4 regions of the Sandaracinobacter sp. T42 genome follow, and region 3 is predicted to be linked to each of the others. Evidence: predicted binding sites of a transcription regulator. Region 3 holds the regulator's gene; each other region holds the start of a gene.
What was found. Region 3 encodes LexA, which represses DNA repair genes until DNA is damaged. Its sites were predicted from a motif close to GTTCCNCNCTTGTTCT; they were not measured.

Region 1 (4,938 bases), 500 kb from region 3:
AATCGTGTCCGCCAGCGTCATCGCCAGCTTCGGCGCCACGATCGAGAAGATGGTCGTCCTCGCCGCCCTGTCGCCCATCGTCGCCTCCATCGGCGGCAACACCGGCAACCAGACGATGGCCGTGATCGTCCGCGCACTGGCCACCGGCCAGATGACGGATGCCAACACCCGCCGCACGATCCTCAGGGAAAGCGCGGTCGCCCTGCTGAACGGCATCACCATCGCCCTGCTTCTGGGGGCCGGCGTGGGGTTGTTCTTCGCCAACGCGCAGCTTGGCGGCGTGATCGCAGCCGCGACGGTGTTCAACCTGATCATCGCCGGCCTCGCAGGCGTGCTGGTGCCGCTGGGCCTGAAGCGTCTCGGGGTCGATCCGGCGGTCGCCTCGTCGGTGTTTGTCACCATGATCACCGATTCGATGGGCTTCCTGCTCTTCCTGGGACTGGCGACCGCAACCGGACTCGCCGGCTGACAGCCGCCCTGCCCCGCCGGCTCAGCTGCAACGCGTCGTGCCGGATCCCGTCGATCTGGACGTGCAGCGCGCGCCACCCGTAACGGTGATGTCGCCCGAACCCGTCACCCGCAGGGTGGCCGTCCCGGTCGCGCGAGCCTCGATGTCACCGGATCCGGTGGTCGTGGCCGTCAGGTCGGTGCAGGTCAGTGCGGTCGCATCGATGTCGCCCGAACCGCTGATGGCGAAATTTCCGGTTCCGCAACGCCCGGCCACATCCATGTCGCCGGAACCCGAAATGGCCAGCGTCAGGCTGGGCGAATCGACCGACGGCAGATCCATCTCGCCCGATCCGCTGATCCGGCCGCTGAACGGCCCGCGCACCCGATCGATCAGGATGCTGCCCGATCCGCTGATCACGGCGGCGGAAACCGCAGCCGTCGAAACGCGGATCTCCACATCCGCCTTGCGGCTCCCGGTCCATCGGCCGGGCTTGGTGCCGATCAGCAATCGCTTGCCATCCACCCGGATGTCCAGCCGGTCCAGTTCGGCCGCCTCGCCGGACGCCACCACAGTGGGGCGGCCGCCCGTTGTCACGGTCACGTCCGGCGAGCCCGCCAACACGATCTCGCTAAAGTCGGAAACGGGAAAACGACGCTCTGCGGCGACCGCGGGAGCTGCTGCAAATGTCAGAAGAAGTGCAAGGTGAAGGCGCAAGGGAAATCTCCCCATTATATGACCCTCTCTCACCCCCTGCTTTAGGCCAGGGGGCGCGGTCCACACAAGCCGCCTTCAGCGAAATGGGGCCGGCGATCTGCATCGCCGGCCCCATTGCCCGGATCGGTCCCGGCATCCCCGCCAGCGGGTAGCCGGGTCCTTGAAACCGCTTACGCGGCTTTAAGCACGCTTTCGATTTCCTTCTGTGCGGCCGGCTCGTCGATGTTCTTCATCGCCGCCACTTCACGCGCCAGGCGGCTGATCGCCGCTTCGAAGATCTGCCGCTCGGAATAGCTCTGCTCGGGCTGGTCCTCGGCACGGTGAAGGTCGCGCACCACCTCGGCGATCGAAACCAGGTCGCCTGAGTTGATCTTGGCTTCATATTCCTGCGCACGACGGGACCACATGATGCGCTTGACCTTGGGCTTGCCCTTCAGGGTCAGCAGGGCGTCCTTCAGGGTTGCCTCGCTGGAAAGCTTGCGCATGCCAACGGATTCCGCCTTGTTGGTCGGAACTTTCAGGGTCATCCGCTCCTTGTCGAAGCGAAGCACATAGAGTTCGAGCCGGGCGCCGGCGATTTCACTCGCCTCGATCTCGATCACCCGACCAACGCCGTGCTTGGGATACACGACATTGTCACCTACCTGGAAGCTGAGCGCCTTGGCTGCCATATACGTCTATGTCCTTTCCTTCGCGACGTGGGGCCGGCCTTCACCTCACCCGCCAGACAATCGGTCACCCGCTAAAAATGCGGAAATGCGATGTCCCCCGCGTTCTCAGACGCGGTGGAAACCTGCCGGGCAACTCGCGAAAGGAAAGATTCGCGGAATTCGTGCCGGATGGCAGATCGGGCTGGGGATAGGGCCGGTCTCGCGCGACATCTTCATGTTCATGACGACGAATCCTGCAAGACCAGCGGATCCGAACGCCAGTTGGCGACACTCGGGCAGTTCAAGCTTCGGGTCGGTTCCGCGCTCATCAGCGTCAACGCTGCGTAGCGGATAATGCGCATCGGCGCTCAACCCCAGCCTTCAAACCTTCCGATGACATGTGGCATAGCAGAAATATGACAGCAATTCTACCCTGATTGCCCTTTCAGAAGGACTATCGGCCGGAAATGGGCCGGTCCAGGGCCTGTTTCCGGCCCCAAAACAGGCCTTTCCCGAAAAATCTGCGTCCGTTCGTTCAGCGGATCAGAGATCATCCTCCGGCTCCGGCCCGGACATCAACGCATCCGACACGCCGGCCGAATTGGCGCGAATCGCAGATTCGATCCGCGCCGCCATGTCCGGATTCTCGATCAGGAACTTCTTGGCGTTTTCGCGTCCCTGCCCGATCCGGGTGCTGTCATGGCTGAACCAGGCGCCGGACTTGTCGACCAGCCCCGCCTTCACCCCAAGATCCAGGATCTCGCCCACCTTGGAAATGCCGCTGCCGTACATGATGTCGAACTCCACCTGCCGGAACGGCGGCGCCACCTTGTTCTTCACCACCTTCACCCGCGTGGTGTTGCCGATGATGTCCTCGCGGTCCTTGATCTGCCCCGTCCGGCGGATGTCCAGCCGAACCGAAGCATAGAATTTCAGCGCGTTGCCACCCGTCGTCGTCTCCGGGTTGCCGTACATCACGCCGATCTTCATCCGCACCTGGTTGATGAAGATCACGATGCAGCGACTGCGGGAAATCGAGCCCGTCAGCTTCCTGAGCGCCTGGCTCATGAGCCGGGCCTGCAGGCCGACATGGCTGTCGCCCATCTCGCCTTCGATTTCCGCACGCGGCACCAGCGCCGCCACCGAATCCACCACCAGCACGTCGATCGCGTTCGAACGCACCAGCGTATCGGTGATTTCCAGCGCCTGCTCGCCCGTGTCCGGCTGGGAAACGATCAGGTTGTCCGTGTCCACGCCCAGCTTCTTGGCATAGACAGGATCAAGCGCATGCTCGGCATCCACGAAGGCCGCAACGCCGCCCGCCTTCTGCGCTTCGGCGATCACATGCAGCGCCAGCGTCGTCTTGCCGCTCGATTCCGGGCCATAGATCTCGATCACCCGGCCGCGCGGCAGTCCCCCGATGCCCAGTGCGATGTCCAGCCCCAGAGAGCCGGTGGAGATGGATTCGATTTCCAGCGTTTCGCGCTGGCCCAGCTTCATTGCCGATCCCTTGCCGAACGCCCGGTCGATCTGCGCCAGCGCCGCCTCGAGAGCCTTTTCCCTGTCCATTCGAATCCCTTGTTCCCAACCGCCCGAACGGGCAAAGACCCTGCAAGCCAACTAGCCGCGCGCCAGCCGCCACGCAAGCTTCGTACCCCTTTTGTTCTTCCCCTGCAAGCGCCTGTTTGCCGCCGGATTCACACCAGCTCGCGCAACCTCTCCCCCAGGGACCGCACCGTATAGGGCTTGGCGATAAACCCGACTCCCAGCCCCGGCACGGCCGCGCGCGCCGCCTCGTCGGCATAGCCAGAGGTCAGCAGCACCGGCAGCCCGGGCCACATCGCCCGCGCGGCAGCCGTCAGCCCGATCCCGTCCAGCCCCGGCATCCGGATGTCCGAGACCATCGCCGCAGGCCGCTCCTGCGCCAGCCGCTTCAGCGCCGCCTCGCCGTCCGGCGCCTGGCGCACCCGCCAGCCCTGCCGTTCCAGGCCGCGCGCCACGGACAGGCGCAGCATCGGTTCGTCTTCCACCAGCAGCAGCAGACGACCGGCCTGCGCACCCTGTGGCGATGCAGGCGCCCCGGCAGCGGTCTCCGGCAGATACACGGCAAAGCGGGCCCCGCGGCGCGAAGGCTCCAGCAACAGGAAGCCGCCGGATTGCTTCACCAGGCCGAAGGCGCCCGAAAGCCCAAGCCCCTGCCCCTTCGGCCGGGTGGTGAAATAGGGCTCGAAGATCCGCGCGGCGATGGCCGGCTCCACGCCGGGCCCGTCGTCCGCCACGCTCAGCACGGCATAGGGCACGGCCGGCATGAAGGCCCGTCCGGCGTCCGGCCGTGCGCCCGGCGGAATCCGGCCGCTCTCCACCCGGATGCAGCCACTGCCCCGCCCGGATTCCAGGATCGCGTCCCGTGCGTTCAGCACCAGGTTCACCAGAACCCGTTCCAGCGCCGTCGGGTCCGCATGCACCGGGGCCGGCGCGCCATGCCCAATCTCCACCGCCACGCGCGGCCCGGCCAGCGCCGTCAGCACCGGGGCCATCCGCCGCAACAGGTCGCCCACTTCGCCCGGTACGGGATTCAGCAGATCCTGGCGGGAAAAGGCCAGGATCTGGCGCACCAGCCCGCTGGCCTTCACGGCCTGATCCACGATGGCGGAAAGATCGCGGGAATCGCCAGGATCCCGCGCGCGATCCTGCAGCAGCTCCGCTGTCGCCACGATCCCGCCCAGCATGTTGTTCAGGTCATGCGCCAATCCCGCGGCCAGCAGCCCCACCGCGCGCGTGCGGACAACGCCGCCCGCCGGATCCGCATCATTGCCCGTGCCGGGGATCCCCAACATCATGATCGCCGTGAACCTCCCGGAAACTCCGCGTGTTCACGGCCGGAACGGCGATGCGTTAAATCCAGTCGGCGCGCCTCCGGGAAGATCGGCGCAGGATCAGCTGCCGCCCGGCGCGCCCAGACCCATCGGCGTGCGGGGCCCGCGCATGGCCCGGCTGCGCCGTCGGCGACTCCAGCGATGGCCCACCCACAGGCGCCAGCCCACATGCACCGTCGTCCAGCCGGCAACCGCGCCCACCACGGCGAAGATCAGCAACCCCACATAGGTCGGGCCGGCCAGGTTC
Region 2 (4,695 bases), 530 kb from region 3:
AACATGGCGACTACCTCAGGGTTCTCGTCGGGCGAATCCGGGTTCTCGCCGACGAGATCGGCGATGCGCACCCGGAACAGATCTGCGAGCTTGGTGACGAGCTCGATGGAGGGGTTGTCGGACAGGCCCTTCTCCAGGTTCCAGACATGCGCCTTCGACATGCCCACGGCATCGGCCACGTCCTGCAGGGACATGGACCTGCGCATGCGCAGGTCATGGAGGCGGCGTCCGAAGCTCATGGGTCTCCCGTTCAATCAGCTTATACGGAACCATACGCCGGCCATTGACAAAGACAAGCGTTCAATATATTTATACAGAGACGTCAACGGCTGGAGTTGCCCATGCCCCCGCAACAGATCATCGAGCGCGATGTCGCATCCCTTCGTCCCCACGCGCGCAACGCGCGCACCCACTCCCGCAAGCAGGTGAAGCAGATTGCGGCCTCCATCGAGCGGTTCGGGTTCACCAACCCGGTGCTGGTCTCGGACGCAGGCGAGATCATCGCCGGTCACGGTCGGGTCGAGGCGGCAAGGCTGCTGGGGATGACGAAGGTGCCGACGCTGGCCTTGTCACACCTCTCGGAGACCGAGCGACGCGCCTATGTGCTGGCGGACAACAAGCTCGCGCTGAACGCGGGGTGGGACAAGGAGATCCTGGCAATCGAGCTCCAGGCGCTGGTCGACCTGGAGTTTGATGTGGAACTGACCGGGTTCAGCCTGGCGGAGGTCGACTTCGCCCTCGACGATGCTCGGGAGTCGGACCCGTCGGGGCCTGATGCCGCTGAGGATGCCGTGCCAACCATTGAGGGCCCGGCGGTGTCGCGTCTGGGGGACCTCTGGCAGCTTGGCCGGCACCGGTTGCTTTGCGGGGACACGCGCTCGACCATGGACATGGACGCCCTGATGGGGGAAGAGCGCGCCGATCTGCTGTTCACGGATCCGCCCTACAACGTCGCGATCGACGGTCATGTGTGCGGGCTTGGATCGGTCAAGCACCGCGAGTTCGCGTTTGCGAGCGGTGAGATGAGCGCCAGCCAGTTCACGGTGTTCCTGACAGAGACCTTGTCGAACCTGGGCCGGGTGATGCGCGATGGGGCGATTGCGTTCGTCTGCATGGACTGGCGGCACATGCGCGAACTCCTCGAAGCAGGGGAGGCGGCGTTCACGGAGCTCAAGAACCTGGTCGTCTGGAACAAGAGCAATGGCGGCATGGGGGCGTTCTATCGTTCCAAGCATGAGCTGATCTTCGTGTTCAAGGCAGGAACTGCGCCCCACACCAACAGTTTTGGGCTCGGAGAGACCGGGCGGTACCGCACCAATGTCTGGGACTATGCCGGTATCAGCAGCATCGGCGCCAATCGCTCCGAGGAGCTTGCCATGCATCCGACGGTCAAGCCGGTTGCGCTGATCGCGGATGCCATCCGTGACTGCTCGAAGCGCGGCGAGATCGTGCTCGACGGGTTCGGGGGGTCGGGGAGCACGTTGATCGCGGCCGAGAAGACGGGCCGGTCCGCGAGGTTGATCGAGTACGACCCCATCTACTGCGACACGATCGTGCGGCGCTGGGAGATGCTGACCGGCAAGCAGGCAACTCTTGTTGGCACGGATCAGACGTTCGAACAGGTGGCGGAAGATCGCCAGGGGATGGGGAGCATCCGGAGCGAGGCGGCCGAATGAAGGCTGATCCGGATCAGCAGCCTGTCAATGACGGCAACGACAGCGCCGAGCAGCGCGCATCGGCTCAACCCAAGCCGGTAGGCTATCGCAATCCACCTAGCGAGCACCGGTTCCAGAAAGGTCGGTCCGGCAATCCCCATGGCAGACCGCGCAAACAGAAGCCGCAGGTAAAGCTGCCACAAGGCTCCTATGGCCCTTCCGAGCGCCTCGCCAACCAGCTTCTTCTCGAGGAGGCCTATCGCTCGGTTACAATCCGCGAAGGCGAGAAGGTGATCGAGCTCCCTGCCATCCAGGCCGTGTTCCGCTCCATGAGTGTGTCGGCGATGAAGGGCAACCGGCTTGCGCAGAAGATGGTCGCAGAGATGGTTGCCAACGTGGAAGAGGAGCATCGGCAGCAGCAGAAGAGCTATTTCGAGACAGTTGCGGAATACAAAATGAACTGGGAGCGAGAATTTGAAGAGCTCCAGAGGCGCGGCCTGCCGCTGCCGGATCCCGTTCCGCACCCCGCAGACATCCATATTGATTATCGTACAGGTAAGGTCCGCATCTTGGGTCCGTTCTGTCCGGAGGAGAAGGCGGCCTGGGACAAGAACCTCGACCGAAGGGCGGCGGCGCAGGAGGTAGTGAACGAGTGCGCCCAAAGATATGGGCGCACACGGAATCCGAGGATGAAGGAGATACTTCTCGACGAATGGCACCACGAACAGCTGATGTTCGACATCATCAATGATGTCATGCCCGATCGCTATAAAGCGAAGCTGGAAAACAGATCCTATCGGGAAGGGGCATCAAGGGCCGGGCAGGCTCGCGCCATGTTGGCAGAACGACGCCGGAAAACCTGAACCGCGCCGGGGGAGGGAGGTGCGCTATTGGCTGAGCAACGCCAGAAAACGAAACCCTTATCGTCTTCTTGATCAGATACCTAGGAAACAGGTTGCACACCAATATGACGGATTATTGTCTGGTCACTTGGCCCTGCGTCATGCCGAAAAGGGCTGCGTGTCTGCCTGGATATCATGGCTTGCCCGTGATCGAGAGGGCTAGCCGCCCAATCCACATAATCTATTCCACATGGCTCGGACCGTTCCTGTTTGTTCTTTTTTTGTTCCGTTTCCTTCGATATGCTCGCCCAATGCGAAAGCCTGCCACCATCGAGCATATGTATCTGGATTTCGACGGATTTTTTGCGTCTGTTGAACAGCAGATCGATTCTCGGTTGAGGGGAAGGCCCGTCGGCGTGATCCCGTATGAAGGAGGCTCGCGCGCGATCCTGATCGCCTGTTCCCGTGAAGCGAAGGCGCGGGGCGTGAAAAACATCATGTCGGTCATAGACGCCAAGGCCGTTTGCCCGGATCTGGTTCTGGTGCCGCAAAAGCCGGACATGTATCGCCGCGCCCACAATGCGCTGGTGGCGGAGATTCATTCGGTCATTGCGGTTGATGTGGTGAAATCCATCGACGAACTGGCTTGCAGGCTGGGGCCTGCCGAGATCGCAGACCCGCACGGACTGGGCCAGCGGATCAAGCGGCAGATTCGCTATTCGATCGGGGCCAGCATCACCTGTTCGATGGGCTTTGCCGCCAATCGGCACCTGGCCAAGATCGCCTGTGCAGTTGGAAAGCCGGACGGGCTGACGGTGTGGCGACCGGAGGACATGCCCGCCCCCCTGGTCCGCATACCACTGGAGGATGTGCCGGGCGTTGGGCGCCGGATGGCGCACCGGCTGGCCTTGTGCGGCGTTGAATCAACGGACGCGCTTTTGCGGCTGGCCCCGAAGCAGGCGCGAGCCATCTGGCGAAACGTCAGCGGGGAGCGGCTTTGGTATGCCCTTCAGGGCTACGCGATCGAGGCGCCGCCTTCGCAACGCGGCATGTTTGGCCATATGCGGGTGCTTCCGCCTGAGGGGCGGACCCTTTCCGCCGCGCGGGAAATCGCCCGCCTGCTGGCCGTGAAGGCGGCGAGGCGCATGCGCAGGGAGGGTTATGCATCCAGTCTGATGCTGCTGCATGCAAGCTTGCGGGACCGCTGGTGGGGGGCAGAACAGCCGCTGCGGCAGGTTCAGGATGATGCGGGCGTGCTGGATGGTCTGAAACAGATGTGGGCTGATCTGGAAATGGCGGCTGGCCGGGAAGCAATCTTTCGCCTGGGCGTCACGCTGGGCGCACTGTCTCGGGCTGGCGAGCGGCAACTTGATCTGCTGGATGATGACGATCGGGACCGGCAACGATGGGAACGTGTGGGCAGGGCCATTGACGGCGCAAACGCGAAATATGGACGGACCCTTATCAGCATCGGCCCCTGGAAGCCGCCGGCAGGGGGCAATGTGGGCGGCAAGATCAGCTTCACGCGAATCCCCTCTGCCGAAGATTTTGCATGACCTGGGCCGACACCTTGCAGGTGCTGGACCTGGATGCTTCGGATCGCCTGGAACTGACCTGCAAGCGATGCGGGCACCTGAGGTATCTGGAAGTTGCGGCCCTTCAGGCCGATGCCAGGCACAGGCAGCTTTACCTGTTTGAAGTGCAACGGCGTGCCCGATGCCGGATGCGCGGGTGCAACGGCCAGATGCGCATGGCGCTGCCCCGCCTGCACAAGACAAGCGGCTTTGTGGGCGGGATTGCGTAACGCCGGGCCATGCGCACGGCTGCGCGGGGTTGGCAGGCAGAATTGATCCGCACGGCTGTATGAGCCAGAAGCTCCCGTAATGGGTGGACAACCGCAAGCGGGTCGAGCTTATCTGGCGGCGCGAGGGTCTGAAAGTGCAGCAGATGCCCTTCCGCTTGCCGCTCGGCAGCAGTTCGATATTTTGGGCCGACAGTTCGAGGATGCAGGACTGCTGAAGCTATTGTGAGACTCTGGTGCGGATGGGGCTATGGCCCTCAAGAGCCCGCTGATCTTTGAGGTAGAGCCAACGGAGTTGTCGAAATTATTATTGTAATTTCAAAGTAATGGTCAGCGATTTGCCGCTCATGTTGAACTATACGGTCGATTGACTAATGTAGAGATGCTGTCGTTTCGG
Region 3 (4,938 bases):
CCAAGCGCGCGCATGTTGCCGCGCGCAAGGCTGTTCGTCCGGCGGATTCGCTGGATCCCGGCGCCTTCGGCCCGCCGCGCGGATTTGCATCCGCCCTTCTGGCCGCGCGCGCGGCCGGGCGCTTCGGCCTGATCGCGGAAGTGAAGAAGGCAAGCCCGTCCAAGGGCCTGATCCGCCCCCAGTTCGATCCGGAGGCGATCGCCATCGCCTATGAAGCGGCCGGGGCAACCTGCCTGTCGGTGCTGACGGACGAGCCCTATTTCCAGGGCAAGGATGCCTATCTGGCGCTGGCCCGCCATGCCGCCAGCTCATTGCCGGCGCTGCGCAAGGATTTCATCGTGGATCCCTACCAGATCCGGGAATCGCGCAGCCTGGGGGCTGACGCCATCCTGCTGATCGTCGCCGCGCTGGATGACGGGCTGATGGCGGAGCTGGAGGCGGCCGCCTTCGAGATCGGGCTGGATGTGCTGGCCGAAGTGCATGACGAAGCCGAACTGGCCCGCGCCTGCCGGCTGAAGACGCCCCTGATCGGCGTGAACAACCGCAACCTGAAGACGATGGCGGTGAATCTGGCCGTGACGGAACGAGTGGCGGCAATCGCGCCGAAGGACCGGCTGCTGATCTCGGAATCGGGCATCAGCAGCCATGCCGACCTTCTGCGCCTGTCGGATATCGCCGGGGTGACGACCTTCCTCGTCGGCGAGACGCTGATGCGCGAACCCGACGTGGAAGCCGCAACCCGGGCGTTGCTGGGCGGCCGATGACCGGCCTGACCCACCTGGACGAGGCCGGCGCGGCCCGCATGGTGGATGTGGGCGCCAAGGCGGTGACGGCGCGCATGGCGGTGGCCGGCGGACGCATCGCCATGAGCGCGCAGGCGCTGGCGGCCATCCGCGAGGGCAGCGCGAAGAAGGGCGACGTGCTGGCGACGGCGCGCATCGCGGGCATCCTGGCGGCGAAGCGGACGTCGGATCTGATCCCCCTGTGCCATCCGCTGCCCGTTTCCAGCGTATCGGTCGAACTGGCCCTGGAAGCGGACGGCGTGGCCGTGACGGCAACCGTCGCCACCACCGGGCAGACCGGCGTGGAGATGGAGGCGCTGACGGCCGTGTCGGTCGCGCTGCTGACCATTTACGACATGGCCAAGGCGCTGGACCGGGGCATGCGGATCGGGGATGTGCGGCTGCTGGAAAAGCGCGGCGGCAAGTCCGGCGACTGGCGGGCCCCCTGAGGGCATGGCCGGGCTGATCCCGTTCGAGACGGCGCTGTCGCAGATGCTTGCGATGGGCGCGCCGCTGCGGGCGATCCAGAAGCCCATCCAGCTGGCCGCCGGACATGTTCTGGCGGCCGATGTGCAGGCGCTGCTGACCCAGCCGCCCGCCGACATGAGCGCAATGGACGGCTATGCCATCCGCTTCAACGGTTTGCCCGGCCCGTTCCGGGTTGTGGGCGACTCCGCCGCCGGCAGGCCTTTCACGGATGTGCTGGCCGAAGGAGAGGCGGCGCGCATCTTTACCGGCGCCGAAGTGCCGCGGGGTGCGGATACCGTCGCCGTGCAGGAAGATGCCGAACGCACCGGCAACCTGCTGCGCTTCCCGGGAGACGGGCCGCCACGCGAAGGGGCGCATATCCGCCGGCGCGGGATCGACTTTGTGGCGGGCGACGTGCTGGCGCGCGCGGGCGACCGGGTGACTGCGGCGCGGCTGGGCCTGCTGGCGGCCGCGGGGCTGGCGACGGTTCCGGTTCACCGCAGGCCGCGTGTCGCCCTGCTGTCCACCGGCGACGAACTGGTGCCGCCCGGCATCGCCCCGGGGCCCGGGCAGATCGTGGGATCGAACGGACTGATGCTGGCGGCGCTTCTGGGTGCCGAAGCCGATGTGACAGACCTGGGCATCGCCCCTGACCGACCCGAAGCGCTGGCCGGGCGGATCGCGGCCGCGCAAGGCTTCGACCTGCTGGTGACGGTGGGCGGCGCATCGGTTGGCGAGCATGATCTGGTCCGCCCGGCGCTTCTGGCGGCCGGTGCGACGATGGCGTTCTGGAAGGTGGCGATCCAGCCGGGCAAGCCGCTGATGGCGGGGCGCCTGGGTGATGCGCTTGTCGTGGGGCTGCCGGGCAATCCGGTTTCCGCCTTCGTGTGCGCGCGGCTGTTCCTGCTGCCGCTGCTGAGGCTGCTGGCGGGCGACCGGGCGCCCCGGGATCACTATGGCATGGCCCGCACCACCGTGCCGCTGCCCGCGAACGGCGTGCGGCGGCACTTCATGCGCGCACAGTTTCGGAACGGAAGCATCACCCCCGTTGAAAACCAGGACAGCAGCCTGATGCGGATGCTGACACAGGCCGACGCGCTGCTTGTGCGGCCCGAAAACGACCCAGCCCAGCCGGCGGGTGCATCCGTTCCGGTGCTGACCCTCTGACAAGGGGTGCAACCCCCTTGACCTGTTCCGTTTGGTTCCCTTAATGTTCCACCCATGTTCCTTCTGGGTGGAACAGCCGATGGGAAAGCGCCGGAATGCTGACTGCAAAGCAACATGAACTGCTGCTGTTCATTCACAAGCGGCTGGAAGAAACCGGGGTTTCCCCGTCGTTCGAGGAAATGAAGGAAGCTCTGGATCTGAAATCCAAATCCGGCGTGCACCGTCTGATCGGCGCGCTGGAAGAGCGGCAGTTCCTGCGCCGCCTGCCCAACCGCGCCCGCGCGCTGGAGGTGATGCGCCTGCCCGGATCCGCCGGATCGGCGGCGGCCGCACCAGCCCCCACGGCTTCCGTTTCGGATCTGGCAGAGGCTCGGGCCCGCAGGGTGGCTGCAAGCCTGCCATCCGATGCGCCCGCAATCGCGGTGCCGCTTGTCGGGAAGATCGCAGCCGGCCTTCCGATCGAGGCGATCGAGGATCATGAGCAGCTGGCGGTTCCGCAGGCGCTGCTGGGCGCGGGCGAACATTATGCGCTGCAGGTTTCCGGCGATTCCATGATCGAGGCCGGCATCTTCGACGGGGACTTCGCACTGATCCGCAAGACGGAAGAGGCGCGCGAGGGCGACATCGTGGTCGCGCTGATCGACAATGCCGACGCGACGCTGAAATACTTCCACCGGGAAAAGGGCATGATCCGGCTGGATCCGGCCAACAGCCTGTATGAGCCGCAGCGCTACCTGCCCTCCCGCGTGAAGATCCAGGGCAAGCTGGCGGGGCTGCTGCGCCGTTATTGAGCCGCCGCGGGCCCCTCGCGCATATCCAGCCGCGCCAGCCCCGTCGCCAAAGGTGCAGGCGGCTGAAAGTGCGGGCAGCAAAAGGCCCGCCTCCGGCCGTTCCGGAAGCGGGCCCGTCAGGCTTGCGAAGGGGGCGGTGTCAGACGCCGCCCAGCCAGCCCTGCGTCACCATGCAGTACAGCATCGGCAGGGACAGAACCGTGTTGGTTCGGCTGAAGATCATCGCCGTGGTCGCGGCCTTCGCCTTGGTGTCGGCGTCCGCCTCCACGATGCCAAGCGCCTTCTTCTGGTTCGGCCAGATCACGAACCAAACGTTGAAGGCCATGATCAGCGCCAGCCACATGCCCAGCCCGATCACGCGCGCGCCCGGCCGCAGCGCCAGCGCATCGATCAGGTAGCCGGACAGCATGGCGACAATCAGGCCCGTCAGCACGGTGAAGGCTGCCGCCCAGCGGAACCAGAACAGCGCTTCGGGCGCGATGTATTTGGAAACACCCGGCTTCAGTTCGGCAGGAACCTTCGGCATCGTCGGGATCTGCACGAAGTTGAAATAATAAAGCAGGCCGATCCACATGATCCCGCACAGCACATGCAGGAAGCGGAAAATGCCGTTCGCGAAGTGGGTGCCTTCGCCGCCGACCAGCGTGCCATGGAATCCGAACAGCACCACCAGCAGCAGAACAGCGCCCAACAGCACGGCATAGGACAGATTGCCCAGCAGTTTTGCCATGATCCTTCCCCTCATCCCTTGAATTTCAGACCGAATTCGTACGGCTTCTGAACCGTTCATGCCAGCCATGCGAAGCGGTTGCAATCACCTCGCAATGCGCCCAACGGATGCGGCATGCGCGCAGGCCCCTTCCTTCTGTACATCATCGGGATCGCGATCTTCTGCGCGATGGATGCGGTGATGAAGAAGCTGGTCGAAACCAACCCGGCGGTGATGGCGACCTTCTGGCGCTACGTCGCGGCGATCTTCTTCACCGGCCTCATCTGGGTGCAGGCCGGGCGGCCGCGCATCACGGCAGACATGCTGCCCGTGCACCTGGCGCGCGGGGTGATCCTGGCGCTGTCCGCCTTCCTGTTCTTCTGGTCGCTGACGGTGCTGCCGCTGACGCAGGCGGTGACCATCGCCTTCATCGCCCCGCTGCTGATCCCGCCCATTGCCGCCGTCCTCCTGAAAGAGCGGCTGCAGAGCGGCAGCCTGTTCGCCGGGATCGCGGGCTTTGCCGGCGTGATCGTGGCGGTGGGGATCGACCCCGGTGCCTGGACAGAGGGCCAGCTGCTGGGCGTGGCGGCGGTGCTGGTATCCGCGCTGACCTATGCGTTGACCATCGTGCTGCTGCGTCTGCGCGCCGCGAAGGACGGGCCCGCCATCGTCAGCCTGCTGGGCGCGATCATCCCGGCGGGGGCGCTGCTCGTGCCCATGCTGCTGACGGTGCCGGCCGGGGCCATCCTGCCCAGCGGCGAAAACTGGCTGTGGGTTGCGGCCGCCGGCGCAACGGGCGCGGTTGCGCTGCAATTCATCGCCCGCGCCTACGCCCGGGCGGAAGCGCAGGTGCTGGCGCCCTTCGAATATACCGCGCTGGTGTGGGCTGCGCTGTACGGCTGGCTGTTCTTCGCCGAACCCGTCGCGCCACGCACATGGGCGGGCGCCTTCATCATCGGGGCTGCCTGCATCTGGCAGGCGCGTCGCGCCTCTGCCGCACCGGAACCTTCCTCTCCTGCCG
Region 4 (4,938 bases), 450 kb from region 3:
CTGGCCGACGTGGACGTAGCCGAGGCCGACTTCCTCCAGCATGCGCAGGCGATCGCGGATGGGGGGGACGGCTTCGAACAGCTTCACCGCGTCGCTGACGGTCATGTCCAGCACGTCCGCGATGGAGTGTCCCTTGTGGGTGACTTCCAGCGTTTCGCGGTTGTAGCGCTTGCCATGGCAGACGTCGCACTGGACATAGACGTCGGGGAGGAAGTGCATTTCGATCTTCAGCATGCCGTCGCCCTGGCAGGCTTCGCAGCGGCCGCCCTTCACGTTGAAGCTGAAGCGGCCGGGCTTGTAGCCGCGGGCCAGGGATTCGGGGAGGCCGGCGAACCAGTCCCGAATGTGGGTGAAGGCCTGGGTGTAGGTGGCGGGGTTGGAGCGCGGGGTGCGGCCGATGGGGGACTGATCGATGTCGATCACCTTGTCGAGATGTTCGAGGCCGGTGAGGCTGTCGTGCGGGCCGGCGTGGATGCGGGCGCCGTTCAGCGCGCGGGCGGCGGCGGGATAGAGGGTGTCGATCACGAAGCTGGACTTGCCGCTGCCCGAGACACCGGTGACGCAGGTGAAGGTGCCGAGCGGGATCGAGGCGGTGACGTCCCTGAGGTTGTTGGCACGGGCGCCCTTCACGGTGAGCCGGTGGCCGTTGCCCTTGCGCCGGGTGGCCGGCACATCCACCCGGCGGCGGCCGGTGAGATAGTCGCCGGTGAGGCTGGCGGGGTTGTTCAGGATGTCGGCGAGGGTGCCCTGCGCGACGACGGTTCCGCCGTTGCGGCCGGCGCCGGGGCCCATGTCCACCACATGGTCCGCGGTGCGGATGGCGTCTTCGTCATGCTCCACCACCAGCACGGTGTTGCCGAGATCGCGCAGGCGCTTCAGCGTTTCGAGCAGGCGGTCGTTGTCGCGCTGGTGGAGGCCGATGGAGGGTTCGTCCAGCACGTAGAGGACGCCCGACAGGCCGGAGCCGATCTGCGAGGCTAGACGGATGCGCTGGCTTTCGCCGCCTGACAGCGTGCCCGAGGTGCGATCGAGGCTGAGGTAGCCGAGGCCGACGTTGACGAGGAAGCCGAGGCGCTCGTTGATTTCCTTGAGGATGCGGGCGGCGATCTCGTTCTGCTTCGGCGTGAGGCGGGCGGGGAGGGCCTGGAACCATTGCGCGGCCTCCGCGACGGAGCGGCGGGTTGAATCGCTGATGCTTTCGCCGGCGATCTTCACGCTGAGCGCCTCTGGCTTCAGCCGCGCGCCGCCGCACGCCTCGCACGGGGCGGAGGACTGGTAGCGGCCCAGCTCCTCGCGCATCCAGGCGCTTTCGGTGTCGCGGAAGCGCTTGTCGAGGTTGGCGATGACGCCATCGAACGGCTTCATCACCTCGTAGCGCTTGCGGCCGTCCTCGAACACGAGGGGGATCGCCTTGCCCTTCGTGCCGTGGAGGATGGCTTCGCGGGTTTCTTCCGGCAGTTTGGCCCAGGGCTGATCGAGCGTGCCGCCGAGTGCGCGGACGACGGAGCCGAGCACCTGCATGTAATAGGGCGAGGGCGGCGAGGACTTCGCCCAGGGGACGACGGCGCCGTCCTTCAGGGAAACGGCCTCGTTCGGGACGATTAGGAAGGGATCGAAGAAGAGGCGTTCGCCAAGGCCGTTGCAGGTGGGGCAGGCGCCCTGGGGGGCGTTGAAGGAGAAAAGGCGCGGCTCGATTTCCGGCAGGGTGAAGCCGGAGACGGGGCAGGCGAATTTTTCCGAGAAGGTGATCGGCTCGCGTTTTTCTGCCTTGTCGTCCTCCGCCGACGGGCCATCCACCAGTTCCACGACGGCGAGGCCGTCCGCCAGTTTCAGCGCGGTTTCGAAGGATTCCGCGAGGCGGCCGGCGATGTCGGGGCGGACGACGAGACGGTCGACGACGACGTCGATGTCATGCTTGTATTTCTTGTCGAGCGCCGGCGCCTCCTCGATGTCGACCACCGCGCCGTTGACGCGCAGGCGCTGGAAGCCGGCCTTCTTCCACTCCGCGATTTCCTTGCGATATTCGCCCTTGCGGCCGCGCACCACGGGGGCGAGCAGCATGAGGCGGGTGCCTTCGGGTAGGGCGAGGACGCGATCCACCATCTGGCTGACCGTCTGCGCGGAGATGGGGAGGCCGGTGGCGGGGCTGTAGGGGACGCCGGTGCGCGCCCAGAGCAGGCGCATGTAATCATAGATTTCGGTGACGGTGCCGACGGTGGAGCGCGGGTTCCGGCTGGTCGTCTTCTGCTCGATGCTGATGGCGGGGCTGAGGCCTTCGATATGATCGACATCGGGCTTCTGCATCAGTTCCAGGAACTGACGGGCGTAGGCGGACAGCGATTCCACATAACGGCGCTGGCCTTCGGCGTAGATGGTATCGAAGGCGAGGGAGGATTTGCCGGAGCCGGAGAGGCCGGTGATGACGATCAGCCTGTCTCTCGGCAGGTCGATGTCCACGGATTTCAGATTGTGTTCGCGGGCGCCGCGGACGGAGATGTGGGTGAGGCTCATGGGGGATCGTTCTACCTATGTTCCGTGCGCGTTGGAAGGGGTCGGGCGACGGCGGCACAGGTGGGGGCAATTGCGGGAAAAGAGAAGGGCGGCCGGGAGATTCCCCGCCGCCCTTCCAGATCCGTTCGCCGGCCGTGAGGGGGGCGCGTGGGGTGCGCCCCTGCCCTCAGGCCAGAGTGCGGATGTCGCCGGGCCGCCGCCTGAGCCAGGTGACGAGCAGGCAGACACCGACGTTCGCCAGGGCCCAGAGCAGCAGTTCGGACTGCGCTCCGTCGCTGAGAGGGGTTTTGGCCCGGACGGACGTGGTGACGAAGGTGGCCATCAGCAGGATGGCCCAGAACCGGATGACGCGCATGGTGATGCCCCCATGGGTTGCGGGACGGAAAGGATATGGGGCCACGCTGGCGCCCCGCCGGATGGCGGGGCGCGCGTGACGAACTTTTCAGGCTGCCTTCGCGTGCGGCGCGGGCCCCTGTGCGAGGGCCTGTTCCCAGCGATCGAGGCGGACCGAATCCAGATATTCCTGCTGCATCTCCTCTGTGAGGATTTCCGCGAGGCGGACGCCTTCGATCCACAGTTCGATCACGCGGAACATGCCGCCGCGGCTGTAGGTTTCGACGGGCCAGCCTTCGCGGGCAGCGATGGCGTAGACCTGATCGCGGGAGAGCCGGGTGCCCAGTGCGAAGTGGACGGCCGAGCGCTGCCGGGCGGGACCGGGCAGGCCGACGGTGCCATCCGGCCCTTCGACGAGGCGGGTGCCGGCAGGATAGACCTCTACCAGGGTGTTGGTGGCGTCGTTCGCGTGGGCGACCCAGCTGCCGTCTGCGACGGGCGGGAAGGGCGTGGCCTTGCCGCCCATGATTTCGGCGAGGACGGTTGCGACGCGCTGGGGGTTTTCGGCGTCTGTGGACAGATGAAACAGCATGTTCGGTACACTTCCTGATGTGGTTTGCGGGTGTACCCCTCTCGGCCGTGGGATTTGCCGGATGCGGGCGGCGCGGTCTTGGACGGAATCGACGGAATCGACGGCGGATGTGGCGCGGCCTGCCTTGTGGGGGGCGCGGCGCTGCGGCATGCAGGTGGAATGACTGGAACAGCTGGTTCGGAAAAGCCGCGCAAGGCGCGGAGCCTGCGGCGGCGGATTCTGCGCTGGGCGGGATTCCTGGCGCTGATCGGGCTGCTGGTGACAATCCTGATGGCGTTCCACAACCCGCCGATGCGGCTGATGCCGGTGCCGGCGGCCTTCGTGAAATCGGGATCCGCCCTGTTCGAGGCGAATCCGAACCTGCGCCGGGACAACCGGATCGAGCTGTTCTATGCGACCAACCGGCTGGCGCTGGGGCCGCGCAACGACCGGACGCACGTCATCACGCCGGGCCGCGACCTGCTGCTGGGGGTGACGACCATCCGCATCGGCGACGAGGGGACGGCGTGGGACCGGGTTTATGAATGGTCGTTCGGAGAGGATGGGGAGCGACGCCCGCAGCTGATCCTGGAGCGGATGGCGGAGCTGGCGTCCCTGCCCGGTGACGAGGAGGTGCCGCCGGCGGGGCCGGTGATGGATGCGTCGCTGCGGGCCTGGCTGGGGCTGGTGGACGAGGCGCTGGCGCGCAGCCCGGATCCCGACATCATCATCTATGTGCACGGCGCCAATTCCACGGTGGAGCGGGCGGCGGGGCAGGCAGCGCAGCTGCGCCATTTCACCGGGCAGAACGCGGTGGTGCTGCTGTTCGCCTGGCCGACGGCGGAAAATTTCCTGGTCTATCCGCGCGACATCGAAACGGCTTTTGGCGCGGCGCCGCAGTTTGCGCGGCTGGTGGAGCTGCTGGCGACGCACACGCGGGTGCGAAAGATCGACGTGCTGAGCTATTCGGCGGGCGGCACGGTTGCATCCGACGGGCTGGCGCGGGTGGGCGCGCTGAGCCGGCAGCGCAACTATGATCCGCGGCTGGGGCAGGTGCATCATTCCGCGCCGGACGCCGACCTGAGGGATTTCGTTGGCGACCTGCGCGACTATGCCGGGCTGCCCGACCGGGTGACGGTGGGCCTGAACATGGAGGATTCGGCGCTGCGGCTTTCCGAGGTGCTGAACCGGGGATCCCGCGCGGGCCGGCCCGACCTGAAGGAGCTGTCGCCGGGCGACATCCGCTTCCTGCAGCAGGCCAACCGGGATCTGGGGCTGGAGATCGTGCGGGTGCGGCCCGGCGACCTTCAGGGCGTGGGTCCGCGCTCGCACGGCTTCTGGTACATGGACCCCTGGGCTGCCAGCGACGTGCTGATCCAGCTGATGTTCGGGCTGGGCGCGCCGGATCGCGGACTTGCCCCGGGGCCGGGGACGAGCGGCTTGGCCTATTGGGTGTTCCCGCCCGATTACGAGGCGCGGCTGCCGGCCGTGCTGGCCCGTGCGTCAGCCCTTGTGGCGGAACC

Region 1: recA (recombinase RecA) is a predicted target of LexA. The motif match lies at 3,467-3,482, and genes of this name have one in related genera.
Region 2: ACW9TV_RS08070 (Y-family DNA polymerase) is a predicted target of LexA. The motif match lies at 2,770-2,785, and genes of this name have one in related genera.
Region 4: uvrA (excinuclease ABC subunit UvrA) is a predicted target of LexA. The motif match lies at 2,520-2,535, and genes of this name have one in related genera.

What each region holds. Positions count from the first base shown of each region.
Region 1 covers NZ_CM181101.1:1,631,928-1,636,865, reverse strand. The annotation lists gene mgtE (magnesium transporter) at 1-469, shown strand, start outside; gene ACW9TV_RS07940 (GIN domain-containing protein) at 491-1,051, opposite strand; gene ACW9TV_RS07935 (CarD family transcriptional regulator) at 1,336-1,836, opposite strand; gene ACW9TV_RS07930 (hypothetical protein) at 1,942-2,187, opposite strand; gene recA (recombinase RecA) at 2,359-3,384, opposite strand; gene ACW9TV_RS07920 (hybrid sensor histidine kinase/response regulator) at 3,513-4,652, opposite strand; gene ACW9TV_RS07915 (DUF2062 domain-containing protein) at 4,752-4,938, opposite strand, start outside.
Region 2 covers NZ_CM181101.1:1,657,680-1,662,374, forward strand. The annotation lists gene ACW9TV_RS08055 (helix-turn-helix domain-containing protein) at 1-194, opposite strand, end outside; gene ACW9TV_RS08060 (site-specific DNA-methyltransferase) at 342-1,676, shown strand; gene ACW9TV_RS08065 (DUF5681 domain-containing protein) at 1,673-2,518, shown strand; gene ACW9TV_RS08070 (Y-family DNA polymerase) at 2,809-4,053, shown strand; gene ACW9TV_RS08075 (hypothetical protein) at 4,050-4,301, shown strand.
Region 3 covers NZ_CM181101.1:1,131,044-1,135,981, reverse strand. The annotation lists gene trpC (indole-3-glycerol phosphate synthase TrpC) at 1-764, shown strand, start outside; gene moaC (cyclic pyranopterin monophosphate synthase MoaC) at 761-1,231, shown strand; gene ACW9TV_RS05370 (molybdopterin molybdotransferase MoeA) at 1,236-2,417, shown strand; gene lexA (transcriptional repressor LexA) at 2,513-3,208, shown strand; gene ACW9TV_RS05360 (urate hydroxylase PuuD) at 3,348-3,938, opposite strand; gene ACW9TV_RS05355 (DMT family transporter) at 4,053-4,938, shown strand, end outside.
Region 4 covers NZ_CM181101.1:679,191-684,128, reverse strand. The annotation lists gene uvrA (excinuclease ABC subunit UvrA) at 1-2,511, opposite strand, end outside; gene ACW9TV_RS03245 (hypothetical protein) at 2,678-2,911, opposite strand; gene ACW9TV_RS03240 (hypothetical protein) at 2,954-3,436, opposite strand; partial or broken gene ACW9TV_RS03235 (alpha/beta hydrolase) at 3,596-4,573, shown strand; gene ACW9TV_RS03230 (alpha/beta fold hydrolase) at 4,919-4,938, opposite strand, start outside.